Regions from separate parts of the Streptomyces sp. SCPE 10 genome, predicted to be linked through region 1. Evidence: riboswitches for the same ligand, from Rfam matches in the RefSeq annotation. Region 1 holds a riboswitch; each other region holds the start of a gene.

Region 1 (9,331 bases):
GTCAGCCGCGAGCGGCGGGCCTGCCGTTTGGTCTGCGAGCGGTAGACCCGGGCCGCCGTCTGCTCGCCCAGCAGCCGCAGCCTGGTCGTGGTGGAGAAACGGTCCCGGTCCTTGACGGCCATGTCGGTTCTCCGCCTCCCCTTTCACACGTGCGTACGTCCCCGGACACGGTACGGGACCGGGTACGGGGACGTACGTACGACTGGCCAAGTCCCGGCCCGACGGGGGGCGGGACCGGCCGGGTGGCTCAGCCCTTGAAGCGCGGGAAGGCGCTGCGGCCGGCGTACACCGCGGCGTCGTCCAGGATCTCCTCGATGCGCAGCAGCTGGTTGTACTTGGCGACGCGCTCGGAGCGGGCCGGGGCGCCGGTCTTGATCTGGCCGCAGTTGGTGGCGACGGCCAGGTCGGCGATGGTGACGTCCTCGGTCTCGCCGGAACGGTGCGACATCATGCACTTGAAGCCGTTGCGCTGGGCCAGCTCGACGGCGTCCAGGGTCTCGGTCAGCGAGCCGATCTGGTTGACCTTGACCAGCAGGGCGTTGGCGGTGCCCTCCTCGATGCCGCGGGCGAGGCGCTCGGGGTTGGTGACGAACAGGTCGTCGCCGACCAGCTGGACCTTGTCGCCGAGCTTGTCGGTGATGACCTTCCAGCCGGCCCAGTCGTCCTCGAACAGCGGGTCCTCGATGGAGACCAGCGGGTAGGCCGCCACCAGCTCCTCGTAGTACTCCGTCATCTCGGCGGCGGAGCGCTCCTTGCCCTCGAAGAGGTACTTGCCGTCCTTGTAGAACTCGGAGGCGGCGACGTCGAGCGCGAGGGCGATCTGCTCGCCGGGGGCGTAGCCGGCCTCCTTGATGGCCTCCAGGATGAGGTCCAGGGCCTCGCGGTTGGAGCCCAGGTTCGGCGCGAAGCCGCCCTCGTCGCCGAGGCCGGTGGCCAGGCCCTTGCTCTTCAGGACCTTCTTCAGGGTGTGGTAGACCTCGGCACCCCAGCGCAGCGCCTCGGAGAAGGACTCCGCGCCGATCGGGGCGATCATGAACTCCTGGATGTCCACGTTGGAGTCGGCGTGCGAGCCGCCGTTCAGGATGTTCATCATCGGCACCGGCAGCAGGTGCGCGTTGGGGCCGCCCAGGTAGCGGAAGAGCGGCAGGTCGGACGCCTCGGAGGCGGCGTGCGCGACGGCCAGGGAGACGCCGAGGATGGCGTTGGCGCCGAGCGAGCCCTTGTTGTCGGTGGCGTCCAGGTCGAACATGGCCTGGTCGATCAGCCGCTGCTCGGTGGCGTCGTAGCCGACCAGCTCCGGGCCGATCTGCTCGATGACGGCGAGGACGGCCTTCTCGACGCCCTTGCCCTGGTAACGGTTGGGGTCACCGTCGCGCAGCTCGATGGCCTCGAAGGCGCCGGTGGAGGCGCCGGACGGGACGGCGGCACGCCCGGTGCTGCCGTCGTCGAGGCCGACCTCGACCTCGACCGTGGGGTTGCCTCGGGAGTCCAGGATTTCCCGGGCTACGACGACGTCGATGGACGGCACGAGCATCTCCTTCTTGGATGTGACGCTGGAAGTGCGGGGCGGTCTGCCTTACGGCTGTGCCTTGCGACTAGAGCCTAACCGTCCAGGGGTCGTCGGCCACCGACCGACCGTCCCGTGGACGGGAGGGACATGCAGACGGTACCCATTGTTCACCCGCGGAACAAAGGGGTTCGCGGATGAGACCCGGCGAAAGAGCGGGAAAACGAACGACCCCGCCCCGGCGCGTACGGGGGAGAACGCGCCGGGGCGGGGAGCCCGTGGGGACGGGGGCGGACCCTTGGGGGCGGGCCCGCCGGGCGGGGCCGTCAGCCGCCGGGGGTCACTTCAGGTGCAGCTGCTGGCCCGGGTAGATGAGGTCGGCGTTGTCGACGATGTCCTTGTTCAGCTCGAACAGCTTGTGCCAGCCGCCGGCCACGTGGTGCTTCGCCGCGATGGAGCTGAGGGTGTCGCCGGTGACGACCTTGTACTCGCCGTCGCCCTTCTTGACCTTCTTGCCGGTCGGGGTGGTGACGGTCTTGCCCGCGCCGCTCGCCGAGGAGCCGGTGGAGCCGCCCGTGGACTTGCCCGTGGTGGACGGGGCCGTGCGCTGGGTGGAGCGGGTGGCGGCCTGCTCGTCGGTGGAGCGGGTGGAGGTGCCCGTGTGCGACGAGGAGGAGCCGGAAGTGGGCGCGGAGCCGTTGTACGGGGTGCTCGACAGGCCCGTGCCGCAGACCGGCCAGGCGCCCTTGCCCTGTGCGGCCAGGACCTTCTCGGCGACGGCTATCTGCTGCGCCTTGCCGGCCTTGTCGGCCGTGGGGGCGTAGGCGGTGCCGCCGTACGCGGCCCAGGTGGAGGCGGAGAACTGCAGACCGCCGTAGTAGCCGTTGCCGGTGTTGATGGACCAGTTGCCGCCGGACTCGCACTGGGCGACCGTGTCCCACTGGGAGGTGGTGGCGGCGGAGGCGTTGCCGGCCGCCATCAGCGGGGCGGCGACGGCGGCACCGGTGACACCGGCGAGCGTGACGGCGCGGACGGCCTTGGACGGACGACGGTGCTTGCCCTTGCCGGAAAACAGCATGAACGATCCCCTCACCGACGCCTGCGAGGTGAGCTGTCGGGTTCGGGCCGGTTGAGTTGCCCGGCCACCCCTCCCGTGGGAGGCGTGGCTTCACCCCGAGCCGGTCCGGCATCAACTGCCGGGCCCGGCACTTACCTTGGGTCCCCCGCTCCTGCCTGCGGCGCTTGACGCGACGACTGTTCCCGGGCAGCCGCTGGCAGGATTAGGCGTTGCGGCCGCCGGGGCTCGTGGTGACGAGCGGTCATGACCGTAGCCACGCGATCCGCGGAATTTCAAAGACGATCAGGGCTTCTGAGACTCATCCCACACTTTCGCCAAAGCGGACATTTGACGATCAAGTGGGGCGTCAACTCGCCCTAGCGGGCGCCCGTTTCGTCACCGACTTTCAGGGTCTGACCGGCGGTGATGTGATTCGGGTCGGCGCCCACGACCTTCTTGTTCGCGGAGTAGAGCTCATGCCATCCGCCGTGCACGTCAAGGGAGTCGGCGATGGTGCTCAGCGAGTCGCCCTCGCGGACGGTGTACGTGCCCGGCTCGCGGGAGGCGTGCCGCCCGGAGTCGGAGCCGTCCTGTCCGGTCGCCGTGCTTTCGTCCGCGGTGCCGCCGCGGTGCCGTCCGCCGCCGAGGGCTCCGGTGTCGACCAGGCTCCAAGAGCCGACGTCCTGCCGGGAATTGTCCGGGTCGTCGGCGGTCGGGGCGGGTGTGACCGTGCCGGTGGGCGCCGAGGGGGCGGTGGGGTCCGGGGCGGTGCCGCCGGTCCCGGGAGCGCCGGTGGAGCCGTGGGAGGCGCCCGGGTGCGGGGCCGCGTGCTTGCCGGTGTGCTTGCCGGTGCCGGTGCCGGCGTCGGAACCGGTGGACGGGGAGGTGGACGGGGAGGTGGACGGGTCGGCGGAGGAGGAGGCGCCGGAGCCGGAGCCGCCGTCGTGGGCGCCGCTGCCGGAGCCGGTGCCGGATCCGCTCGGGGTGGTGTCCTGGCCGCCGCTCGGGGTACCGGAGGGGGCCGAGGCGTCGGGCGGGCCGGAGGGGTCGGTCGTGCCGTCGCCCTGGCCGTTGCCGCCGACGCCCGGATCGACGTCCACTGAACCGGAGTTGGGGGTCAGCCCGGACAGCAGGGCGCAGGTGGCCCAGGGCAGGGTGCCCTTGTCGGCGAGGATCTTCTCGGCCACGGCGATCTGCTGCGAGCGGCTGGCCTGGTCGGCGCTGGAGGCGTACCGGGTGCCGCCGTAGTGGATCCAGTCGTCCTGGGATATCTGGAGGCCGCCGTAGTAGCCGTTGCCGGTGTCGGCGCTCCAGGAGCCGCCGCTCTCGCAGCCGGCGACCTTGTCCCAGGTGGTGCCGTCGGCCGCGTGCGCGCTTGCGGCGCCGAGCAGCGGGATGGCGATGGCGGAGCCGGTCACGCCCGCCGCGACGAGGAGGGCCGGAGCCTGACGGGGGCGGCGGTGACGACCGTTCCCGGAGATCATGCGGAAGCCTTTCGTGCGACTGCGGGGGCCGGCGCGGCGGGTGGTGCCGGTTCGCCACGCTGAGGGGTGAACGTAGCCGCACTCGATCACTTGTCACAAGTTCATGCCGCGCGGATCACGCGAAGATCACAGCGTGGAAGGTTTGCCCTCCGCTCCGTCACACATCCTTCCTCCAGCGCGGAACGGGCCACTCCGTTTCATGGTCCGGGCTACCGGTCGCCCGGCGGGGTGAACTCCACGGGCAGGGTGCGCAGACCGCGCATGATGAGCCCGCCGCGCCAGCGCAGCTCGGCCGGGTCGGCGGCCAGCCGCAGGTCGGGCAGCCGGGTGAAGAGGGTGGCCAGCGCGCTCTGGCCCTCCAGTCGGGCGAGCGGGGCGCCGAGGCAGTAGTGGATGCCGTGCCCGTAGCCGAGGTGCTGGTTGTCCCGGCGGCCGAGGTCCAGCACGTCCGGGTCGGCGAACCGCTCCGGGTCCCGGTCGGCGGCGGCCAGCACGACGAGCACCGGGTCGCCCGGCTCGATCCGCTGCCCGCCGATGGTGAGCGGTTCGGTGGCGAACCGCCAGGTGGCCAGCTCCACCGGGCCGTCGTAGCGCAGCAGTTCCTCCACCCCGGTCGCCAGCAGCTCGTCGTCGCCGCGGGCGAGGGCGTCCTGGAGGCGGTCGCGCTGACCGGGGTGGGTGAGCAGGGCGTAGGTGCCGTTGCCGATGAGGTTGACGGTGGTCTCGAAGCCGGCGAAGAGCAGGATGAAGGCCATCGCCGCGACCTCGTTCTCGGTGAGGTGCTCACCGTGGTCGGAGGCGCGGATGAGGGCGGAGATCAGATCCTCGCCGGGCGCGGGCTCGGCGGGCAGCGCCTCGCGCTTCTTGTGGATCAGCTCGGCGAGGTAGCCGCGCATCTTCTTCACCGACCGCGCCACCCCGCCCCGCGGCCCGCCGCCGTGCCGGATCATCATGCCCGCCCAGTCCCGGAAGTCGTCCTGGTCCTCGCGCGGGACGCCGAGCAGGTCGCAGATGGCGTAGATGGGGAGCGGGAAGGCGAACTCGTGGATGAGGTCGGCGCTGCCGCGCTGCGCGAACCGGTCGATGAGCCGGTCGGTCAGCTCCTGGACCCGGGGCGCGAACGCGGCGACGCGGCGGGGCGTGAACGCCTTGCTGACCAGCCGGCGCAGCCGGGTGTGGTCCGGCGGGTCGATGTTGAGCAGATGCGTCATCAGCTCGGCCTTGCGCTCGCCCGGGATGCCGGTCTTGCCCTTGGCGTGCTCGGGCTCGTCGTGATGGGCCGGGTTCTTGCTCAGCCGCTGGTCCGCCAGCGCCTGCCGGGCGTCCGCGTACCGGGTGACCAGCCAGGCCTCGACCCCGCTGGGCAGCCGCGTCCGGCGCACGGGCGCGTGCTCGCGCAGCCAGGCGTACGCGGGGTAGGGGTCGGCGGCGAACTCCCAGGTGAAGAGCTCGGGGGCGGCGGGAACGGTGTCGTCGGGGCGAAGCTGGTCGGTCACTCCTCGACGGTATCCGGCCCGCCCGGGCGGCGTGCCACCGCCGGCCCGGGGCCCCGCCTCCGCCGGTGCCCGCGCCGTGACGGGAGCGGCCGGTCCGGCGCCGCCGGGGCGCTCACGACGGGTCCTCGTCCTCCCGCGGGTCCACTCCCTCGGCCCTTCGGATCGCGTCCCGGTAGGTGCGGGCCGCCGCGCGCAGGGCCGTCTCCGGGTCGGTGCCGGCGGACTCGGCGCGGGCGGCGAGGGCCAGCAGCTCGTAGCCGATGCCCTCACCCTGGGGCAGGGGGACGTCCAGCCCGGCGGTGCGGACGCGGGAGGCCAGCTTGGCGGCGAGGGCCAGGCCGGGCTGGCCGAGGGGGATGCCCTCGGTGACCGAGCTGCGCCGCTTCTCCTCCGCCTTGGTGCGCAGCCAGTGCGCCTTGACCTCCTCCGGGGTCTCGGCCGTCGCCTCGCCGAAGACGTGCGGATGGCGGTGGATCAGCTTGGCGACGATGCCGCCCGCCACGTCGTCGATCGAGAACGGCGCCTCGGGGTGCTCCTCGGCGATCCGGGCGTGGAAGACGACCTGGAGGAGGACGTCGCCCAGTTCCTCGCGCAGCTCCTCACGGTCGCCCGCCTCGATCGCCTCGACCAGTTCGTACGCCTCCTCGATGCCGTACTTGGCCAGGCCCTCGTGGGTCTGTTGGGAGGACCAGGGGCACTCGGCCCGGATGCGGTCCATGACCTGGACGAGGTCCAGCAGGCGGGCGCCGGGCAGGTCGTAGGAGGCGGGCAGCAGCTCCAGCTCCGGCATGCGGAGCCGGCCGGTGCCGGCCAGCCGGGCCAGTCCGTCGGTGAGCGCGGGCTCGCCCTCCCCCGTCGCCACGACCACGACGGTCCGCCCGCCGGCGCAGGCGTCGACCAGCTCCTGCGCCGTGGGCGCCGCCTCGGCCACCGCTATGCCGGCCTCCCGCAGGTACGGCAGCTGCGGGTGGGCGCCGTCCGCGCACAGCACGGCGTCGGCGGTGCGCAGGGCCTGCCAGGCGGGCCAGGACAGCAGGCCGGGGGCGACACGGTGGCTGGTGGTGAGCAGGACGATACGGCCGGGGGCGGGACTCGATGCGTTCACGCTCCGAACGTAACCCACGGCGGCGACGAGCGGATTCGGTTGTCCACAGGGCCGCAGGGATCATGCGATCGTCTGCCCGCGGCCTGGGGGCCGGTCCGTCCTACGCCGTCACCGGCGCGCCTCCCGACGGCGCCGTCACCTCCCGCACCCAGGGCGTCTTCGCGTCCGTCCGGCCGCTCTTCTGCACGTCCCAGGTGCCGTAGCGCGGGTTGATGTCGATGTGCAGCTCCTCGGAGGCCCGCGAGAGGGCCTTCCAGAAGGCGGGCTGGGAGGTGTCGGTGCCGAGCCGGGCGGCGACCTTCTGCGCCTCCAGCTGGAGGCGCAGGTTGTCGTCCAGGTACGCGGGGGCGATGCCGTACTTCTGGAGCCAGGCGGTCCGCAGGCCCTTGGCGCCGCCCGCCTGCTGCTCCAGGCTGGCGCGCAGCTGCTGGGTGTCCTTGCGGGTGACCGTGACGCCCTGGTCCTGCGCGGCCCGGTGGATCACCCGGTCGAGGACCATGTTGTGCAGGGTGTCGCGGGTGAGGCTGCTGGTCTCGGCCAGCACCTGCTGGTACTGGGCCGGGTCGGACACCGCGGCCCGCTGGGCCGCGCGGACCTCGTCGACCCGGTTCTGCAACTGCGCGACGGTGATCCGCTGCCCTCCCACCACGGCCGCCGCGCCCGGGTGGGCGTCGCTTCCGCAGGCGGTCAGCAGGGGGGCCGCGGCGGCGATCGCGGCGGTGAGGACGAGCGCGGTGCGACGGCGGCGGTGCAAGGAAACCTCCAAGGGAGATTGCACGACAGGTGCGGCGCGCCAGCGCCTCCGCCAGGGGTGGTGGCCGGGCGACGGGCGGGCGCACAAAGTCTTGCGGTGATCGATGGTAGGCAGCGGCACTGCCGCGGCCAACCCATTCGACCAACGATTCACCGCGACTTCGGGTACCGTCGCGCCGCCGCGGCCTCAGCCCGTGATGGCCACCGGCGCGTCCCACGCGTCGCGGTCCACGGTGAGCGTGACGCCGCCGTGCGCCTCCTTGCTGTTCACCATGTACTGGTGGGCGCGGCTGTGCCCGGTGAACTGCGTGGCGCCCCACGGCCAGTCCGCGGTGGTGGTGTTCTGCTTGTCCCACAGCGCGTACCAGAGGTTGCCCGGCAGGTCCGTCTTGTCGGTCGCGGTGGCGATCGCCTTGGCGCTGGAGCTGGTGAAGCCGTAGTAGCCGGCCCGGTACGTCTTGGCGTGCAGCTGCTTGTCGAAGGCGCGCACATAGGTCAGCACGGCGGTGTTGCACGCCTTGTTCGTGACGTCGTACGCCTCCATGTCGAGGTAGACCGGGCTGCCGGCCTTCATGCCGAGGGCGGCGGCCTTCGCGACGGCGTCGTTGGCGTCCTGGGTGCCGAGGGTGGCGGCGTTGGAGCTGGTCATCTTCTCCGGGTTGGCGCCGGACTGGCAGGGCGGCTGGGCGCCGACGTAGAGGGGGATGAGCTTCCAGCCGAGGGAGCTGACGGACTTGACCCAGGAGGCGGTGAGGTTGGGCTGGGCGCAGCCGCGGTTCCTGCCGCCCACGTAGACGGCAGCGGCGCCGTAGAAGCCGGTGTGCCAGGCCTTCATGGTGGACAGCGAGGGCGCGGCGCAGGTGTCGAACGCGCGCCCGGTGAACGTCCGCTGCGCGGGCCAGGTGGTGGCCGCCATGGAGGTCTGCGCGGCCAGGCCGGCGCCCGCCACCACGACGACGCCCGCCGCGGACCAGGCGATGTATCTGCGCTTCTTCGACTGCCGGTGTCCGGCCATGGTTCTCATCCTTGTTGGTTCTCGGTGTGTCGTTCGATGTCTGTACAGCTGGATGAATCAGCCGCGCACCTGGCCCAGCCAGTGCAGGGTGCGTCGGATCTCGACGGCCATCGGGTGGCCGGGGCCGCCGAGGCGTTCCACGTCCGGCACCAGGCGGGCGAGGGTGTCGTGGGCGGCGGCCCGGTCGCCGAGCGCGAGCAGCAGGTGGCCGATGCGCCGGCGGACCTCGTGGGCCTGCTGCGGGTCGCCGACGGCGTACTGGTTCTCGTAGTACGGCAGCAGGGCGCGGTACTCGGCGAGCGCCGCGGCGGGTTCACCCAGTTGTTCGAGGCACTGGGCGGCGTCATGGCGGAAACGCAGCGAGGCGGGGTCGGCCTGGCCCGCCTCGGCGGCGCGTTCGTCGGCGAGCCGGCGCAGTTCGGGCAGTGCGCGCCGGTACTGGCCGTCGTCCATGAGGGTCGCCGCGTACTGCTTGCGCAGGGTACGCACGACCGGGGAGTGCTCGCCGTGCCGTTCGGCCGCGACGGGCAGGATCGCGCCCAGGATGTCGACGGCCTGGGTGATACGGCCCTCCCCGAGCAGCCGTTTGACCTCGTCGACGGCGGCGGCGACGTCCGGTTTCCCGGTCCCCGCGGAGGCCGGGGCGGCGGGGGCGGGCTGGGGCGCGGGCGTGCGCGCACGGTCCGGCCAGGGGGCGTGCGGACGCACGAAGGGGCGCGTGGGATCCAGGGGCGCACCGGTGGGGGTGCCGCGCGTGGGCAGCAGCGGCGCCAGGTGCTCGTAGACCTCCTGCGCGGAGGCCGGCCGGTGCTGCGGGTCCTTGGCGAGCAGCGCCAGCACCAGGGTCTCCAGCGCCTCCGGGACCTCGGGGCGGATCCGGCGCACGGGCAGCGGGGGCTCGTACAGGTGCCGGT
Region 2 (9,331 bases), 790 kb from region 1:
TCGTGCCAGCCGCATCGGCAGCACCGAGGAAGCGGTGGCGCGGAGTTGGGCGTAGGAATAGGAAAAGGACCAGCCCAGCATGCAGATCGCGCACACCGAGATCGTCGCGATCAACAGCGTGACGTGTGCGCTGCGCTGGTTGTCGCGTGGCGTTCCGGGTTCCGTGCGGATGCGTCGGCGGTTCTTCCGGTGGCTGGACCTGCCGTGCGGCGGGGCCGGGGAAGGATTCGCGGCGGACGCGCCGGACAGCATCTGGGCCAGCTCTTCGACCGGGTCCCACTGCATCTCGAGCGTGCTGAACTCATAGTCACACAAAACGTCTTCATCGTGAATCCTGTCCATGGGCCGGTCCTAGAGCCTCACCATTGCCCGCAGGTACTCACTCTCCAGCTGACTGATTCTCTTCAGGAAATCGTCGAGGAGATCGGAGCAGCCGTCGGTGAACACCTCGCCTTCCTTGCTTTCCAGCCGGAACGTGACCGGCGAGTGGAGATTCAACGCTGTGCGTCTCTCAATGCGTGCCACGGTCAGCTAACGAGCCTCTCGGGAAGAGGGGGTGTGGGGCATTCGGGTGCTTCTGTAACTCGAAAGCGGGGTCCGGCGGTCGTATGACAGCAACTGGAGAAAATACGAATGCCGTTTCGGATGGCCGAGGTTCCCGGGGAGCGCCGCCTGACGGCCCGTACGCTGGACGGGGGAACGGGGAGGAGAACGAACGTGAAGCGGAGCGAGCCGGGCGCGGGCGGCGCCCCCGCGGCACGGCGGCGGGTACGGGCGCTGTGGCTGGTGGCCGCCGTCGCCTACGCCCTCGACCTGGGGAGCAAGGTCGCGGTGGTCGCGCGGCTGGAGGGCCGGGCTCCGGTGCCGGTGCTCGGGGCCTGGCTGGAGCTGCGGGTGCAGCGCAACCCCGGCGCGGCCTTCGGCATGGGCGGCGCGTCGACCATCGTGTTCACGCTGATCGCGCTCGCGGTGGCCCTCGTCATCGTGCGGATGTCGCGCCGGCTGACCAGCACCCCCTGGGCGGTCGCGCTGGGGCTGCTGCTGGGCGGCGCGGTCGGCAACCTGACCGACCGGCTCTTCCGCTCGCCCGGCGGGATGCGCGGCGCGGTGGTCGACTTCGTGGCGGTCCGCGACTTCAGCGTCATGAACCTCGCCGACTGGGCGATCACCTGCGGCGGCGTACTGATCGTCGTCCTGTCCTTCGGCGGACACGAACCGGGGGACGCGCGCCCTCCCCGGGAACGGGCCGGGCGCCGGCGGGCCGCACACTTGAGCCGATGAGCACCGAGCGAGCCTTCACCGAGTCCGCGCCGTACCCGTACGTCCTGCTGTCCGCCGCCGTCTCCCTCGACGGCTGCCTGGACGACACAGGACCCGAGCGGCTGCTGCTGTCCGGGCCGGCCGACTTCGACCGGGTCGACGCGGTACGGGCCTCGGCCGACGCCCTCCTGGTCGGCGCCGGCACGATCCGCGCCGACAACCCCCGGCTGCTGGTCGGCTCGCCCGAGCGCCGCGCCGCCCGGCTCGCCGAGGGGCGGCCGGAGCACCCGCTGAAGGTCACCGTCACCGCGTCCGGCGATCTCGACCCCGCCGCCCGGTTCTGGCGCACCGGGGGCGACAAGCTCGTCTACACGACCGATCGGGGCGCCGCGCGGGCCGCCCGGCTGCTCGGCGGCGCCGCCGACGTCGTGCCGCTCGGCCCGGACCTCGACTGGCGGGCCCTGCTCCGCCATCTGCGCGCCGAGCGAGGGGTCGGCCGGCTGATGGTGGAGGGCGGGGGCACCGTGCACACCCAGCTCCTTCGGCAGGGGCTGGCCGACGAGCTCCAGCTGGCCCTCGCGCCGCTGATCGTCGGCGACCCGGGGGCCCCGCGGCTGTTCGGGCCCGGCCGCTACCAGGAGGGACGGCTGCGCCTGGTGGAGACCCGGCGGATCGAGGACGTCGTCCTGATGCGCTACGAGCCCACCGCGCCCGGCACCGGTCCGCTGCCCGCCGCCGCCGACCGGCACTGGCTGCGCACCGCCTGCGAGCTGGCCGCCCTGTGCCCGCCCTCCGAGACGGCCTTCAGCGTCGGCGCGGTCGTGGTCGCCGCCGACGGCACCGAGCTGGCCCGCGGCCACTCCCGGGAGGGGGACGACCCGGTGGTGCACGCCGAGGAGGCGGCACTCGCCAAGATCGATTCCGCCGACCCGCGGCTGCCCGGCGCCACCGTCTACAGCAGTCTGGAGCCCTGCGCCCGCCGCGCCTCCCGCCCCGCGCCCTGCGCCGAGCTGATCCTGCGGGCCGGGGTGCGCCGGGTGGTGACCGCCTGGCGGGAACCCGACACCTTCGTCGCGGGTGCCGACGGCACCGGTGTCCTCGTCCGCGGGGGTGCCGAGGTCGTCGTCCTGCCCGCGTACGAGACCCTGGCCAAGGCACCGAACCGGCATCTGCTCGGCTGATCGGGACGGCCCCGTGGGGCGAGCCGCTCCGTCAGCAGGGAGCCCTGCCGAGACGCCGGGTCACCGCAGTTGGTCGAACGCCTGGTCGGCGTCGGCCACGGCCTCGGGGTGGATGTCGCGGGCGGCTCGGCCGTCGGCGATCCTCTGCCAGTTGGTCCGGGCGAGCACCCGTTGGACCGCGAGCACCTGCGCGGCTCGCAGGCGTGCCCGGATGCCTTCGCCGAGGGCCTTCGCCAGTGCTTCCTCGTCCTCGAGCCGGTACTGCGTGAGCCGTCCCGCCAGGCTCGGCGTGGTGAACACCAGCCGATGGAACGCCACCACCTCGGGGTGATCGTTGAGGCCGGTGACGGGGTCGTACCGATCGAGGCCGGCCCGGAAGTGCCGGTGCAGTGCCGTCACCGGCTCGATGCCGGGCTCACGGTCACGTACGACGCGTGCCGCCTCGCCCTGGTGATCCGCGAACCGGTGCAGCACCAGGTCTTCCTTGGTGGGGAAGTACCGGAAGAGAGTCGGCTTGGAGACCTCGGCCGCTGCGGCGATGTCGTTGACCGAAACACGGTCGAAGCCGCGCTCCAGGAACAGCGAGACGGCCGCGTCGCCGATGGCGTCGCGCGTCCGCTCCTTCTTGCGGGCCCGCAGTCCCGTCGGCTCGCTCATCTGGCCACCGTAACATTCGTTACCGAGTTGCTTTTTTAACCGGGTAACGTTTTCATGAGTGGCGTGCATCAGACAGACATTCCTCCCGTGCTCGTGACCGGCGCGACGGGCCGGGTCGGCCGCGTCGTCGTCGACCGACTCCTCGAAGCGGGCGTACCGGTCCGCGCCCTCATCCATCGCGCCGAGACGGCGGCGACGCTGCCGGCGAAGGCCGAGGTCTTCACCGGCGACCTCACCGCGCCCGAGTCACTCGACCCGGCGTTGAAGGGCGCCGGTGCGGTCCTCCTCGTCTGGACCGCCCCGCCCGAGACGGCCGAGGCGGTCGTCGCGCGGCTGGCAGCCCACGTGCGGCGGGTCGTCTTCCTCTCCTCCCCGCACCAGACGCCGCACCCCTTCTTCCAGCAGCCCAATCCCATGGCCGTGCTGCACGCCGACATCGAGCGGCTCATCGCGGCGACCGGACTCGAACCGACGATCATCCGGCCCGGGATGTTCGCGTCGAACTCGCTGGCCTGGTGGGCACCCGCGATCCGGGCCGGCGAGACCGTCCGGTGGCCGTACGGCGCTGCCGAGACGGCACCGGTCGACGACCGCGACGTCGCGGCCGTCGCCGCGCGGACGCTCCACGAGGACGGACACGTCGGAGCCGACTACGTCCTCACGGGCCCCGAATCGCTGACCCACGCCGCGCAGGTGGACGTCATCGGTGACGCCCTGGGGCGCCGGATCGCCTTCGAGGAGATGACGCCGGACGAGTTCCGAAGGCTGTCGGAGGGCACGGCGCCCGCCTCGGTCGTCGACATGCTGCTCGCCGCGTGGAGCGCGGCGGTCGGACAGCCCGCGTACCTCACCACCGCGGTGGCCGACATCCTCGGGACGGCGCCGCGGACGTTTCGCCAGTGGGCCGCCGACCATGCCACCGCGTTCACGGAGGGTCCGTAGCCGGGGTCGCCGTCGCGGCGGACCGCGTCGCGCCGCAGGTCGGGCCGTCGGCCCGGTGGTGACCCGGACCTGGGGGCCCGCGGCAAAGCCGTGTGCTCGGCACCCCGAACATGGCGTACACTGGAATCACCGACGCGGGGTGGAGCAGCTCGGTAGCTCGCTGGGCTCATAACCCAGAGGTCGCAGGTTCAAATCCTGTCCCCGCTACTGAAGACTCAGGGCCGGAATCCATGCACTGGATTCCGGCCCTGAGTGTTTTCCGGCAGCCGTCGCCGCGGCTCCCGTAAGAGGTATCACCTACGGTGACCGTGCGACCGCCGTACGCATAACAACTGAGTCACCATCAAAAACCGGATGACTCCTGAACCCCGGTCAACTCGCCCGGTTTGGCGGCCCCCTGGGCGGTAAGTCCACGCCCCAGAGCCGTAATGATCAAGCCGAACGGCTTGGAAAGTGACGGCCGAGTCTATTAACGTTCGATAACGCAGCGCGGTCGTCCCAGCCGTCACCCGAGGCGGCTCCGTGCGCACGCGCCGAATCCCGTAAGGGAACCGGGGAACCACCACCTTGGGGTGAATCACGCGGACACCACCGTGAACTCAGCGAGTCCACGGCCGGTATACGCGCGTAGGAGACCTTCCTGCTCCGAACCCGTCAGCTAACCCGGTAGGCGGAGGAAGGAAAGGAGCACGCCCCCGTGGCGTCCAACCGGCCTGCCCCACAAGCCCCGTTCGTGCCCGCCCAACGCGATTCCGAGCCGTTCGGCCACGGCCCCGGCCCCGAGGGCGAGGGCCCCTGGGAGGAGTGGAACCCCACCGAGGAGTCCGTCGCCCCGGTCCGCGGCCGGCACCGCGTCGTCAAGCAGCGCGGCGGCTTCGCACGCAGCTCCACCGTCCTCGGCGTCGGTGTGATCGCCGCCGTCGGCGCGGGCGGCATCGCCAGCGCCAACACCGGCAAGTCCCCGGTCTCCATCTCCATGCCGGACCTGCCCTCCGTCTCGGTGCCGCACCTGTCCTCCGTGGAGCACCTGCTCGGCGACGACTCCGCCGGTTCCGCCGAGAAGCACCAGGCCACCGACACCGCGCTCACCGGCATCGGGCAGACCACCGAGGACGGCACACCCACCGGCGCCGGCGAGGCCCTGCGCAACCGGATCATGGCCCAGGCCGAGCAGCAGCAGGGCCAGGCCGACAGCAAGGCCACCGCCGCCATGGTCGCCGCCGCCCAGCAGCAGAGCGACGCGGCGGCCGCCCAGGCCGCGAAGGAGGCCGCCGACAAGGCCGCCACCGCCAAGCAGCAGGCCGAGGCCGACGCCAAGAAGGCCGCCGAGGCCAAGCGGCTGGCCGAGCTGGCCAAGCAGTACACGCTGCCGGTCGTCTCGTACACCATCACCGGCACCTTTGGGCAGCCCGGCGCCATGTGGTCCTCCGGCTACCACACCGGCCTCGACTTCGCCGCCCCCACCGGCACCCTGATCAAGGCCGTCCACGGCGGCACCATCACCCAGGCCGGCTGGGCCGGTGCCTACGGCTACCGCACCGTCCTCACCCTGGACGACGGCACCGAGCTGTGGTTCTGCCACCAGTCCTCGATCAACGTCTCGGTCGGCCAGAAGGTCACCACCGGCGAGGTCATCGGCCGGGTCGGCGCCACCGGCAACGTCACCGGACCGCACCTGCACCTGGAGGTGCACCCGGGCGGGCAGGCCACCGGCGTCGACCCGGCGCCCTGGCTGCGCGACAAGGGCCTCACCCCCTGAGCACACCGGTCCCCGTGGCGATTTCGGGCCGGCGGCGGAACGCGGGCGTCCACCGCGGGTGTAATGGTGGAGCATGACTTCTCTGCGCACACTGGGCTCTTCCGACCTCGAGGTCTTCCCGCTCTGCCTGGGCGGCAACGTGTTCGGCTGGACCGCCGACGAACAGACCTCCTTCGCCGTCCTGGACGCCTACACGGCCGCGGGCGGCAACTTCGTCGACACGGCCGACGTCTACACCGCCTGGGTGGAGGGTCACCAGGGTGGCGAGTCCGAGACCGTCATCGGCAAGTGGCTCAAGGCCCGCGGTAACCGCTCCGACGTCGTCATCGCCACCAAGGTCAGCCAGCACCCGCAGTACCCGGGCCTGTCCGCGGCCAACATCAAGGCCGCCGCCGACGCCTCCCTCGCCCGCCTGGGCACCGACTACATCGACCTCTACTACACCCACTTCGACCAGCCTGACGTGCCGGTGGAGGAGATCATCGGCGCCCTGGACGAGCTGGTGAAGGCCGGCAAGGTGCGGCAGATCGCCGCGTCCAACATCAGCGCCGAGCGGCTGCGGGAGTCCCTGGACTTCTCCACCCGTGAGGGCCTGGCCCGCTACGTGGCGGTCCAGCCCCACTACAACCTGGTCTCCCGCGACACCTACGAGGGCCCGCTCCAGGACCTCGTCGCCCGTGAGGGCCTGTCCTGCGTGCCGTACTTCGCCCTCGCCGCCGGCTTCCTCACCGGCAAGTACCGGCCCGGCCGGAAGGTGGACAGCGCCCGCGCCAACCGGGCCGCGGACTACGCGGAGACCGAGCGCGGCCAGAAGGTCCTCGCCGCCCTCGACGAGATCGCCGCCGCCCACGAGGCACCGCACGCCACCGTCGCCCTCGCCTGGCTGGCCGCCCAGCCGACGGTCACCGCCCCGATCGCCTCGGCGCGCACGCTGGACCAGCTCCCGGCCCTGCTGGGCGTCGGCGAACTGAAGCTGACGGACGAGGAGCTGAAGAAGCTGACGGACGCCTCGGCGTAGCCGGCGGCAGCGGGGTTCCGGGAGGTCCCGGGGGTCCCGGCGGCGTCACGTCCGGTACGGGTTGTACGACGTGGCGTACGGCGCCGCCGGGTAGCCGTACCCGGGCCCGCCGTGCCCGGGGCCGCCCTGTGCGGGTCCGCCGTATCCGTGTCCGGGGCCGCCCCACCCCGGTCCGTACCCCTGGTTGTACGGTGCCGGGGCCCAGGGCGTCGGTGCCGGGGCCGCCGTGCGGGCCGCGTACTCCAGCGCGGGCCGGGCCGCGTCCCGGCGCTGCCACAGCTCGTCCAGCAGCTCCCGCTCGCGGGCGACGAAGCCGGCGCCGGCCCGGCCGCGCCGCCCCCGCCGCCGCAGCAGCGCCAGCGCGGTGGCCTCGGTCTCGTACCGGGCCACCGCACGCGCCGTGGCCCGGCCGCCGTGGTGGCGGGCGAAGTCGCGGGCCATCCGCCGTGCCCGCATCGAGCCCAGGGCGAACGGCTCGGCCGGACCCAGCCACCCGGCCAGGACGTAGACGGGCAGCTCCTCGCGCACGGTGCGCAGCTCCCGCTGCCGGGTCCAGATCCCGAGCCAGGTCAGCAGCCCGAACACGGGCAGCATGAACATGCCGTAGACGGCGAGGAAGCCGAACTGGCCGAAGGTGGCGGAGCCGTTCCACAGGGCGTGCATGCACATCGCGAGCAGCAGCCCGCCGAGCGGCACCAGCAGCCGCCGGGCCCGCTGGTGCGGGCCGCTCAGCGCGGCGACGCCGAAGCCGATGCCGGTGCAGGTGGTGAACAGGGGGTGCGCGAACGGGGACATCACGATGCGCACGAAGAAGGTGGCGGCGGTGACGGAGACGATGCCGTGGCCGCCGGTGAGCTGGTCGGTCCCGAAGGCGGTGCCCAGGTAGAGGATGTTCTCGGTGAACGCGAAGCCGGTGGCGGTGATCCCGGCTATCACCATCCCGTCCACGATCCCGGTGAAGTCGCGCCTGCGGAAGAGGAAGACCAGCAGCACGGCCGCGGCCTTCGCGGACTCCTCGACGATCGGGGCTATCACCGTGGCGCCGAGGGTGTTGGCGCTCGCCGGGTCGGCGGTCGAGGTGGCTATCCACTTGGTCGCGAAGCTGTTGGCGACGATGGCTATGAGCGCCGCCGCGAAGGCGCCCCAGCAGAACGCGAACACCAGGTTGCGCCATGGGAAGGGGGCCACCCGGTCCAGCCAGCGGAACGCGGTGACCAGCCAGGGCACCGGCAGCACCGCGAGCCCGAGGCCCACCAGGAACCCCTCGGTCCCGGTCTCCCTGCGCACCAGCGCGAGGATGACCAGGCCGGACATGGCCAGCAGGGTGATCAGCGCGCCGTAGCGCACCCACCGCAGCTGCCACCAGTGCGGGTGCCGCAGCACCGCGTCGCCGGGGATCGGTGGGTACGTCGGATACGCAGGACTGGTGGCCACGGCATCGACCCTAACGGTGGCGGGACGAGGGGCTGGAGCGGTTTACCGGCGGCGGAAGAGCAGATCGTTCACGACATGTCCCTTGTCCAGTCCCTGTCCCTCGAAACGGGTCAGCGGCCGGAACTCGGGCCGGGGCGCGAAACCGCCGTCGGCCTGCGTGTTCTCGAACTCCGGGTGGGCGCCGAGCACCTCCAGCATCTGCTCGGCGTACGGCTCCCAGTCGGTGGCGCAGTGCACCAGCGCGCCGGACTTCAGCCGGGTGGCGACGAGGTCGAGGAACGCCGGCTGGATCAGCCGCCGCTTGTGGTGGCGCTTCTTGGGCCAGGGGTCGGGGAAGTAGACACGCAGCCCGTCGAGCGCGTCGGGGCGGAGCATCTCGCGCAGCAGGATGATGGCGTCCCCGTTGCCCACCCGGACGTTGTCCAGTCCCTGCTGGTCGGCGAGGTTCAGCAGATTGCCCTGGCCGGGGGTGTGCACGTCCACCGCGAGCACATTGGTGCCGGGGTCGGCGGCGGCCATCCGCGCGGTGGCCTCGCCCATCCCGAACCCGATCTCCAGGACCACGGGACGGTCGTTGCCGAACAGCTCGGCGAGGTCGATCACCCGCTGTCCGTCGATGTCCAGCCCCCAGGCGGGCCACAGCCGCCGCAAGGCGTCGGCCTGCCCGGCGGTCACCCGGCTGCGGCGCGGCTGGAAGCTGCGGATCCGCCGCTCGAAGTGCGACCCGGCGGGATCGGCCCGGGGGCCGTCCGGGAACCGCGGCTCGCCCTTGGCCCGGGCACGCCGCACGGCGGCACCTGGGTCCCGCGGGGCCGGTTCGGTCAGGGCTTCGGGGGCATTCATCGCATCAGACACAGTACGACCGAGTCTACGGGCGCGACCGGACCCGGCCCCAGACGTACTCGGTCACGCCCCTTGGCCGCCGACCGCGTCCAGCATCCCCAGCGCCCGGCGGGCGATCTCCCGGCCGATCGGCAGCGACGCGGTGGCCGCCGGGGACGGCGCGTTCAGCACGTGCACCGCGCGGGCCCCCTCCTTGATCAGGAAGTCGTCCACCAGCGCGCCGTCGCGCAGCACCGC
Region 3 (9,331 bases), 2.4 Mb from region 1:
ACGCCGTGTTCCCCGCACTCGGCGACCACGGCGGGCACGTACTCGGCCGGTACGGCGACGACGGCGAGGTCCACCGGGCCGTCGATGTCCCGCACGCACTGGTACGCGCCCACCCCGTCGACCTCCGCGAGGTCCGCGGGGAAGGCCTTGTTCACGGCGTACAGCCGGCCCGCGTACCCGCCGTCCCTGATGTTGGCCAGGACACTGCGGCCCACCCCGCCGGGGGCGCGGCCGACGCCGATCACCGCGACGGAGCCGGGGGCGAGGAGCCGCTGCACCGAGCGGGCCTCGGCGCGCTGCTCGCGAGCGCGCTGCACGGCGAGCGAGCGGTCGGTGGGCTCGATGTCGAACTCCAGGCGGACGACGCCGTCCTCGAAGCTGCGCTTCTGGGTGTAGCCGGCGTCCGTGAAGACCTTGATCATCTTGGTGTTGGCGGGCAGCACCTCGGCGGTGAAGCGGCGGATGCCCCGCTCGCGGGCGACGGCCGCGATGTGCTCCAGGAGCGCGGAGGCCACTCCCCTGCCCTGGTGGGCGTCCTGCACCAGGAAGGCGACCTCCGCCTCGTCGGCGGGCGCGGACGCGGGGGTGCCGCCGGCACCGATGCGGTCGTAGCGCACCGTGGCGATGAACTCGCCGCCCACGGTGGCCGCTAGGCCGACCCGGTCGACGAAGTCGTGGTGGGTGAAGCGGTGCACGTCCTTGGCGGACAGGCGGGGATAGGGCGCGAAGAAGCGGTAGTACTTGGACTCGTCCGACACCTGCTCGTAGAAGTGGACCAGGCGGTCGGCGTCGTCGACGGTGATGGGCCGGATGCGGGCGGTGCCCCCGTCCCGCAGCACCACGTCCGCCTCCCAGTGCGCGGGGTACTCGTACCGGCCCTGCGGTTCCGCCGAGGTTCGCATGCGCCCCAGAGTACGGCTAGCGTCCGGCAACGGCGCGGGGCAGTCTGTGGAGACGGCCGCCGGGCCGAGGGGCGGTCACGACGGCACCGTGGAGGGGGTGCGCAGCCCCTCTCCAGGCATGGTTCACCATATGGAAGACTGGTCTAGACAACCTTGAAGAGTGAAGGGCAGCAACACATGGCTGAGCGCCGCGTCAACGTCGGCTGGGCCGAGGGCCTCCACGCCCGCCCCGCCTCCATCTTCGTCCGGGCCGCGACGGCCGCGGGCATCCCGGTGACGATCTCCAAGGCCGGTGGCACCCCGGTCAACGCGGCCAGCATGCTCGGCGTCCTGGGTCTGGGCGCCCAGGGCGGCGAGGAGATCGTGCTCGCCTCCGACGCCGAGGGCGCCGAGGCCGCCCTGGACCGGCTGGCCAAGCTGGTCGCCGAGGGTCTGGAAGAGCTGCCCGAGACCGTCTGAGCGGCATCGGACCTTCGAGGAACCGGGCTTCGGCGCGGTGGCGTGACGCCCGGTTCTGCACTGCCGTGACGCCCGGTCCGGGCCGGTCCGCCGGCTCGGACCGGGCAGGGTGGCGGGCCGCCCCGCTGCCGCCCCGACCGCACGACGCCGGTCGGGCAAGACGGGTACGGGCGACCGCGCCGGTGCGGTGGGCGCACGGAGGCGTATTTCGCGATTTCCGGCGTTTTCACGACGGAACGCCCACCCCATTCACCCGGGTCGGTAATTAACGGCACCGAAGAAATAGGGGAATACCGGCCCACGAAATACCCACCCCTTTGTATACGGCACCCGTGTTAATTCTGTGCGCCGGACATGTTTACGGCATGTTGCGAAGTCCTCACACGCTCGGCGCCACCGGGCACGCGCAGCCGGTGCTCGGCCGCCGCCCGCTCGGCGTGCAGCGCGGTCACCGCGCGGGCGCGCGCTCCGTCGCCGCGCGCCACCGCGTCCACGATCGCGCCGTGCTCGGCCCAGGTGCCGACCGGGTCCGACGGCGCGTCGAGCACGTACATCCAGGCGATCTTGTGGCGCAGCTGGAGGAGGGTGGAGGTCAGCGAGGGGCTGCCGCAGGCCTGGGCCAGCGTCTCGTGGAACCAGCCGTCCAGTGCGCGCAGTTCCTCGCTGTCGCCCCGCCTGGCGCGCTCCTGCCCCAGCCTGACCAGCCCGCGCAGCACCTTCAGGTGCGCCCCGGTGCGCCGCCGGGCGGCCCGGGCGGCGCCGAGCGGTTCCAGGAGCAGGCGCATCTCCAGCAGGTCGGCGGCCTCTTGCTCGCTCGGTTCGGCCACACAGGCGCCCGCGTGCCGGCGCGTCACCACGAAGCCCTCCGCCTCCAGGGTGCGCAGCGCCTCGCGCACGGGGACGCGCGAGACCCCGTAGCGGCGGGCCAGCACCTCCTCGGTGAGACGGCCGCCGCGTTCCAGGACGCCGGCGACGATGTCGTCCCGGATCGCCGTGCACACCGACTGCGCCGGAATACGCATGACCGACCTCCGCCTTGATCCCCGCGACACGACGCCGACGACGGACGCGTTTTTCCCATGACTCTATTCCGGTGACTCTATTCCACCGCGCCGCCTTTTCCGACGGCGGGCCGGAATCCGGGGATATTTTTTGGACAACGGCGACCGGAACACCGCGGGAAAGGCGAAAGCCCCGGCTCGGTGGCCGGGGCTTCGGATGCCGTGCGGGGGCGTGCGGGCTCGTCAGACGTCCACGCCGTGGTTGCGCAGGTAGGCGACGGGGTCGACGTCCGAGCCGTAGTCGGGGCTGGTGCGCGCCTCGAAGTGCAGGTGCGGACCGGTGACGTTGCCGGTGGCGCCGGACAGGCCGATCTGCTGGCCCGCGGTGACCTGCTGGCCCACCGTGACGCCGATGGACGACAGATGGCCGTACTGGGTGTACATGCCGTCGGCCATGCGGATCACTATCTGGTTGCCGTACGCCCCGCCCCAGCCGGTGGAGACGACGGTGCCGACGCCGACCGCGTGCACCGGGGTGCCGCTGGCCGCGTGGAAGTCGATGCCGGTGTGGGACCCGGAGGACCACAGCGAACTGCTGGCCTCGTAGCCGGTGGACACGTAGGAGTGCGCGATCGGGGCGACGAAGGCGTTCAGCCGCCTGCGCTCGGCCTCGCGGGCGGCGCGGGCCTCCGCCTCGCGCGCCTCCTCCACCCGCTTGGCAGCGGCCTCCTGGGCCGCCTTGCGCTCGGCGGCCCGCTGCTGGGCGCTGGCCTGCGCGTCGATCTGCTGGGCGACGTCGTCGCTCGCGGCGAGTACGGGGGTGAGACCGGTCTGCTCCGCGGGGCGCTCGGCGGCGAGCGCCGGAGAGGCCGCGAGGGTGCCGATGACGCCGGTGGTCGTCAGGGCCGCGACGCCGGCCGCCTGGGCGGTGGTTCGCTTGACCCGGCCGGGCTTGCGGTGCTTCCCGGTGGCGCACATGAACGCCATGGAGTGGCTGGTCCTTTCCTTCCCTCTCGCCTACCGGGTTAGCTGACGGGTTCGGAGCAGGAAGGTCTCCTACGGGCTCCCTCGCGTCACGCGCGGGTGCCCGATTCACCCCAGGGACGTGTGGGTCCCCGGCTCCCCTGGCTCGCGCCGTACGGGGACTCGGCGATGGCTGCCCGGTGCCGCGGGTGCGGCGCACTGCCCGACGAACAGCCTGGACGAAGCTATGCGGACCGGCTCCCGATTCCCAAACAGATCGGGGTTTTTGTAGCGCATCCCACAGGGCAGACGGGCAACCTCCGCCCCAATTCGGACATCTGAGGGAGAGAGTGGAACAACAGGGGCCCTGACGACCCGTAGGTCGCCAGGGCCCCGTCCCCTGTGTGCCGTTACTGCCGCTACTCGGCCGCCACCACGGTGACGTCGCCGATGCCCAGCGCCTCGACCGGCGCCTTGATCTGCGCAGCGTCACCGACCAGGACGGTCACCAGGCGGTCCACCGGGAAGGCGTTGACGACGGCCGCGGTCGCCTCCACCGTGCCCGTGGCGGCCAGTTGCCGGTACAGCGTCGCCTGGAAGTCGTCGGGCAGGTGCTGCTCGACCTGGTCGGCGAGGGTGCTCGCGACGGCCGCCGCGGTCTCGTACTTCAGCGGCGCGACCCCGACGAGGTTCTGCACGGCGACGTCCCGCTCGGCGTCGGTCAGGCCCTCCGCCGCGAGGGTGCGCAGCACCTTCCACAGGTCGTCGAGGGCGGGGCCGGTGTTGGGCGTGTCCACGGAGCCGCTGATGGCGAGCATCGACGCGCCGGTGCCGTCCGGGGCGGAGCGCAGGACCTGGCCGAAGGAGCGCACCCCGTAGGTGTAGCCCTTCTCCTCGCGCAGCACGCGGTCCAGGCGGGAGGTGAGGGTGCCGCCGAGGCAGTAGGTGCCGAGCACCTGGGCGGGCCACACCCGGTCGTGCCGGTCCGGGCCGATCCGGCCGATGAGCAGCTGCGTCTGGACGGCGCCGGGCCTGTCCACGATGACGACGCGTCCGGTGTCGTCGGCCGTCACCGCAGGCACGGGCCGGGGCTCGCCGGGCGTGCCGGTCCAGGCGCCCAGGGTGTCGGCGAGCAGCGCGTCCAGGTCGATGCCGGTGAGGTCGCCGACCACCACGGCGGTGGCCGTGCCGGGGCGCACATGGCGCTCGTAGAAGGCGCGCACGGCGGGCGCGTCGATCTTCTCGACGGTCTCCTCGGTGCCCTGGCGCGGCCGGGACATGCGCGAGGCCGCCGGGAACAGCTCCTTGGACAGCTCCTTGGCGGCACGGCGGGCGGGGTTGGCCAGCTCGTGCGGGATCTCGTCCAGGCGGTTGCGGACCAGGCGCTCGATCTCGCTCTCGGCGAAGGCGGGAGCCCGCAGCGCGTCGGCGACCAGGCCGAGGCCCTTGGCCAGGCGGGAGGCGGGGACCTCCAGGCTGAGCCGGACGCCGGGGTGGTCGGCGTGCGCGTCGAGGGTGGCGCCCGCGCGCTCCAGCTCGGCGGCGAACTCCTCGGCGGAGTGCCGGTCGGTGCCCTCGGAGAAGGCGCGCGCCATGATGGTGGCCACGCCGTCCAGGCCGGCCGGCTCGGCGTCCAGGGGCGCGTCGAGCAGCACCTCCACCGCGACGACCTGCTGGCCGGGGCGGTGGCAGCGCAGCACGGTCAGGCCGTTGTCGAGCGCGGCGCGCTCGGGGGCCGGGAAGGCCCAGGGCCTGGCCTCGCCGGGCTGTGGCCGGGGGTGGAAGTCCATGGTGGCGAGCTGCTCGGTCACTTGGCCGTCTCCTCGTTCTCGTTCCCGGCCTCTACGGTGGCTTCCGACTCGGGGTCCTCGGGCAGGTCGGCGTCCTCGACGTTCTCCGGGGACTTGGGCTCGTAGACCAGGACCGCGCGGTTGTCGGGGCGCAGGCGGGCCTTGGCGACCTCCCGGACCTCCTCCGGGGTCACCTCCAGGATGCGCGGCACGGCGTTCAGGGCGAGCTGCGGGTCGCCGAACAGGACGGCGTAGCGGCACAGTTCGTCGGCGCGGCCCGCGACCGTGCCGAGCCGGTCCAGCCACTCGCGCTCCAACTGGGCCTGGGCGCGCTCCATTTCCTCGGCGGTGGGGCCTTCCTCGGCGAACCGGGCCAGCTCCTCGTCGATGGCGGCCTCGATGACCGGCACCTCCACGTCGCCGGAGGTCTTCACGTCCAGCCAGCCCATGGAGGGCGCGCCGGCCAGGCGCAGCAGGCCGAAGCCGGCCGCGACGGCCGTGCGGTCGCGGCGCACCAGCCGGTTGTAGAGCCGGGAGGACTCGCCGCCGCCGAGGACGGTCAGGGCGAGGTCGGCCGCGTCGCAGGCGCGCGTACCGTCGTGCGGCAGCCGGTAGGAGGCCATCAGGGCGCGCGCCGGGACCTCCTCGACGACGACCTCGCGCAGCTGCTCGCCGATGACGTCCGGCAGGGAGCCGTCCCGGGGCGCGGGCTTGCCGTCGTGGGCCGGGATGGAGCCGAAGTACTTCTCCACCCAGGCGAGCGTCTGCTCGGGGTCGATGTCGCCGACCACGGAGAGCACCGCGTTGTTCGGCGCGTAGTAGGTGCGGAAGAACTGGCGGGCGTCCTCCAGGGTGGCCGCGTCCAGGTCCGCCATGGAGCCGATCGGCGTGTGGTGGTAGGGGTGGCCCTCGGGGTACGACATGGCGGTCAGCCGCTCGAAGGCCGTTCCGTAGGGAACGTTGTCGTAACGCTGGCGGCGCTCGTTCTTCACGACGTCCCGCTGGTTCTCCATGGACTCGTCGTCCAGGGCGGTCAGCAGGGAGCCCATGCGGTCGGCCTCCAGCCAGAGCGCCAGCTCCAGCTGGTGGGCGGGCATGGTCTCGAAGTAGTTGGTGCGCTCGAAGCTGGTGGTGCCGTTGAGCGAGCCGCCGGCGCCCTGCACCAGTTCGAAGTGGCCGTTGCCCTTGACCTGCCCCGAGCCCTGGAACATCAGGTGCTCGAAAAGGTGGGCCAGGCCGGTGCGCCCCTTGACCTCGTGGCGGGAGCCGACGTCGTACCAAAGGCAGACGGCCGCCACGGGGGTCAGGTGGTCCTCGGAGAGCACCACGCGCAGACCGTTGGCCAGGCGGTGCTCGGTCGCTGTCAGGCCCCCGGAGCCTGCCTCGGCTGTGGTCGTGTGACCCATGGGCATGTACGTCCCTTCGCGAGCGGAGGCGGTTGTGGAAACCGCGTTTTTCCTGCCGTTCCTGCCACTGTATGCAAAGCGTGCGAGGCCCCGGCGAAGTTCCCGCGGCACGTACGCCCACAGCGGATCGCGTAGCCTGCGTCGGACCCGGATCCGTGATCGCCCGGGGCGCCGGGCGAGCCGCGCGGGCCGGGGTGCGGACAGGGGGCCGGGCGGAGCGCCGTCCGGCCCCGCGGCCGGACGCGGCAGGGTCGGGGGCCGTTCGCGGACGGGTCGTGGAGCCCGCCGGGGACGGCTCGTGGACCGGGTCGCGGCCCGGCTTGTCAGTGCCCCGGTCCACAATGGTCCGCGACAGATCCGTCAACCGCTTCAGCAAGAGCGAGCCGAAGGGTGCGCGCCCCGAAGGCGAGCGACCAGATCAGGAGGAGCCGGCAGCGATGGCCCGCCGCAGCACGAAGACCCCGCCGCCCGACGATTCGTACGAGGAGAAGATCCTCGACATCGACGTCGTGGACGAGATGCGTGGCTCCTACCTCGAGTACGCGTACTCGGTCATCTACTCGCGCGCCCTGCCGGACGCCCGTGACGGTCTCAAGCCGGTGCACCGCCGGATCGTCTACCAGATGAACGAGATGGGCCTGCGCCCCGAGCGCGGCTATGTGAAGTGCGCCCGTGTCGTCGGCGAGGTCATGGGCAAGCTGCACCCGCACGGCGACGCGTCGATCTACGACGCCCTGGTGCGCATGGCCCAGCCCTTCTCCATGCGCGTGCCGCTGGTCGACGGCCACGGCAACTTCGGTTCGCTGGGCAACGACGACCCGCCGGCCGCCATGCGGTACACCGAGTGCCGGATGGCCGAGGCGACGAGCCTGATGACCGAGTCGATCGACGAGGACACGGTCGACTTCGCGCCGAACTACGACGGCCAGGAGCAGGAGCCGGTGGCGCTGCCCGCCGCCTTCCCGAACCTGCTGGTCAACGGCTCCTCGGGCATCGCGGTCGGCATGGCCACGAACATGCCGCCGCACAATCTGCGCGAGGTCGTCGCCGCCGCCCGCCATCTGATCAGGCACCCGAACGCGGACCTGGACGCGCTGATGAAGCACGTCCCGGGCCCCGATCTGCCCACCGGCGGCCGGATCGTCGGCCTGGACGGCATCCGGGACGCGTACGCGACCGGCCGCGGCACGTTCAAGATGCGCGCGACGGTCTCGGTCGAGCCCGTGACCGCCCGCCGCAAGGGCCTGGTGATCACCGAACTGCCGTTCGCGGTCGGCCCGGAGAAGGTCATCGCGAAGATCAAGGACCTGGTCAACGCCAAGAAGGTCCAGGGCATCGCGGACGTCAAGGACCTCACCGACCGCGAGCACGGACTGCGCCTGGTCATCGAGATCAAGAACGGCTTCGTGCCCGAGGCCATCCTGGAGCAGCTCTACAAGCTGACGCCGATGGAGGAGTCCTTCGGCATCAACAACGTGGCCCTGGTGGACGGCCAGCCGCTCACCCTCGGCCTGAAGGAGCTGCTGGAGGTCTACCTCGACCACCGCTTCGACGTGGTGCGCCGCCGCAGCGAGTTCCGGCGCGGCAAGAAGAGCGACCGGCTGCACCTGGTCGAGGGTCTGCTCACCGCCCTGGTCGACATCGACGAGGTCATCCGGCTGATCCGGTCCAGCGACAACTCCGCGCAGGCCAAGGAGCGCCTGATGGGGCGCTTCTCGCTGAGCGAGGTGCAGACGCAGTACATCCTCGACACGCCGCTGCGCCGGCTCACCAAGTACGACCGCATCGAGCTGGAGGCGGAGAAGGACAAGCTCACCGAGGAGATCGCGGAGCTGACCCGGATCCTGGAGTCCGACGCGGAGCTGCGCAAGCTGGTCTCGGCCGAACTGGCCGTCGTCGCCAAGAAGTTCGGCACCGACCGGCGCACGGTCCTGCTGGAGTCGGCGGGCGCCCCCGCCGTGGCCGTGCCGCTCCAGGTGGCCGACGACCCCTGCCGGGTGCTGCTGTCCTCCACGGGCCTGCTGGCGCGTACCGCGACGGCCGAGCCGTTCCCGGAGCAGGCGGGCGCCAAGCGGGCCAAGCACGATGTGATCGTCTCGGCGGTGCCGGCGACCGCGCGCGGGGAGATCGGCGCGGTGACGTCGGCGGGCCGGCTGCTGCGGATCAACGTGGTCGATCTGCCGCAGTTGCCGGACACCGCGGGCGCGCCGAACCTCTCCGGGGGCGCGCCGCTGGCGGAGTTCGTCTCCCTGGAGGACGACGAGACGGTGGTGTGCCTGACCACGCTGGACGAGTCGTCCCCGGGCCTCGCGCTCGGCACCGAGCAGGGTGTGGTCAAGCGTGTGGTGCCCGACTACCCGTCCAACAAGGAGGAGTTGGAGGTCATCACGCTGAAGGAGGGCGACCGGATCGTCGGCGCGGTGGAGCTGCGCACCGGCGAGGAGGACCTGGTCTTCATCACGGACGACGCGCAGTTGCTGCGTTTCCAGGCCTCCATCGTGCGTCCGCAGGGCCGCCCGGCGGGCGGTATGGCGGGCATCAAGCTCGCCGAGGGCGTGCGGGTCATCTCGTTCACGGCCGTCGATCCGGCCGTCGACGCGGTGGTGTTCACCGTGGCGGGCTCGCGCGGCACGCTGGACGACTCGGTGCAGACGACGGCCAAGCTGACCCCGTTCGACCAGTACCCGCGCAAGGGCCGGGCGACCGGCGGAGTGCGCTGCCAGCGGTTCCTGAAGGGCGAGGACTGCCTCGCGCTGGCCTGGGCGGGCCCGGCGCCCGCCCGCGCGGCGCAGAAGAACGGCAGCCCCGCG

The links. A riboswitch is a leader RNA that binds a small molecule or an ion and turns the genes downstream of it on or off. The one in region 1 is predicted to bind cyclic di-AMP.
Region 2: linked by a shared signal. The riboswitch ahead of ACSP97_RS18950 (M23 family metallopeptidase) and the one ahead of ACSP97_RS15305 (transglycosylase family protein) in region 1 are both predicted to bind cyclic di-AMP.
Region 3: linked by a shared signal. The riboswitch ahead of ACSP97_RS26495 (M23 family metallopeptidase) and the one ahead of ACSP97_RS15305 (transglycosylase family protein) in region 1 are both predicted to bind cyclic di-AMP.

The regions. Positions count from the first base shown of each region.
Region 1 is NZ_CP197069.1:3,278,365-3,287,695, forward strand. Features, by position in the region: gene ACSP97_RS15295 (FtsB family cell division protein) at 1-122, opposite strand, end outside; gene eno (phosphopyruvate hydratase) at 248-1,534, opposite strand; gene ACSP97_RS15305 (transglycosylase family protein) at 1,848-2,585, opposite strand; cyclic di-AMP (ydaO/yuaA leader) riboswitch at 2,589-2,758, opposite strand; gene ACSP97_RS15310 (transglycosylase family protein) at 2,942-4,048, opposite strand; gene ACSP97_RS15315 (cytochrome P450 family protein) at 4,258-5,544, opposite strand; gene ACSP97_RS15320 (nucleoside triphosphate pyrophosphohydrolase) at 5,657-6,649, opposite strand; gene ACSP97_RS15325 (SurA N-terminal domain-containing protein) at 6,750-7,403, opposite strand; gene ACSP97_RS15330 (glycoside hydrolase domain-containing protein) at 7,590-8,417, opposite strand; gene ACSP97_RS15335 (protein kinase domain-containing protein) at 8,475-9,331, opposite strand, start outside.
Region 2 is NZ_CP197069.1:4,070,112-4,079,442, forward strand. Features, by position in the region: gene ACSP97_RS18920 (DUF2637 domain-containing protein) at 1-342, opposite strand, end outside; gene lspA (signal peptidase II) at 718-1,281, shown strand; gene ACSP97_RS18930 (dihydrofolate reductase family protein) at 1,278-2,441, shown strand; gene ACSP97_RS18935 (TetR/AcrR family transcriptional regulator) at 2,502-3,098, opposite strand; gene ACSP97_RS18940 (NAD(P)H-binding protein) at 3,186-4,040, shown strand; tRNA gene ACSP97_RS18945 (tRNA-Met) at 4,174-4,247, shown strand; cyclic di-AMP (ydaO/yuaA leader) riboswitch at 4,562-4,728, shown strand; gene ACSP97_RS18950 (M23 family metallopeptidase) at 4,738-5,799, shown strand; gene ACSP97_RS18955 (aldo/keto reductase) at 5,873-6,817, shown strand; gene ACSP97_RS18960 (PrsW family intramembrane metalloprotease) at 6,863-8,251, opposite strand; gene trmB (tRNA (guanosine(46)-N7)-methyltransferase TrmB) at 8,294-9,094, opposite strand; gene lhgO (L-2-hydroxyglutarate oxidase) at 9,158-9,331, opposite strand, start outside.
Region 3 is NZ_CP197069.1:5,725,708-5,735,038, reverse strand. Features, by position in the region: gene ACSP97_RS26510 (bifunctional acetate--CoA ligase family protein/GNAT family N-acetyltransferase) at 1-902, opposite strand, end outside; gene ACSP97_RS26505 (HPr family phosphocarrier protein) at 1,080-1,361, shown strand; gene ACSP97_RS26500 (GntR family transcriptional regulator) at 1,697-2,383, opposite strand; gene ACSP97_RS26495 (M23 family metallopeptidase) at 2,606-3,349, opposite strand; cyclic di-AMP (ydaO/yuaA leader) riboswitch at 3,362-3,524, opposite strand; gene ACSP97_RS26490 (M16 family metallopeptidase) at 3,745-5,115, opposite strand; gene ACSP97_RS26485 (M16 family metallopeptidase) at 5,133-6,527, opposite strand; gene ACSP97_RS26480 (DNA gyrase/topoisomerase IV subunit A) at 6,959-9,331, shown strand, end outside.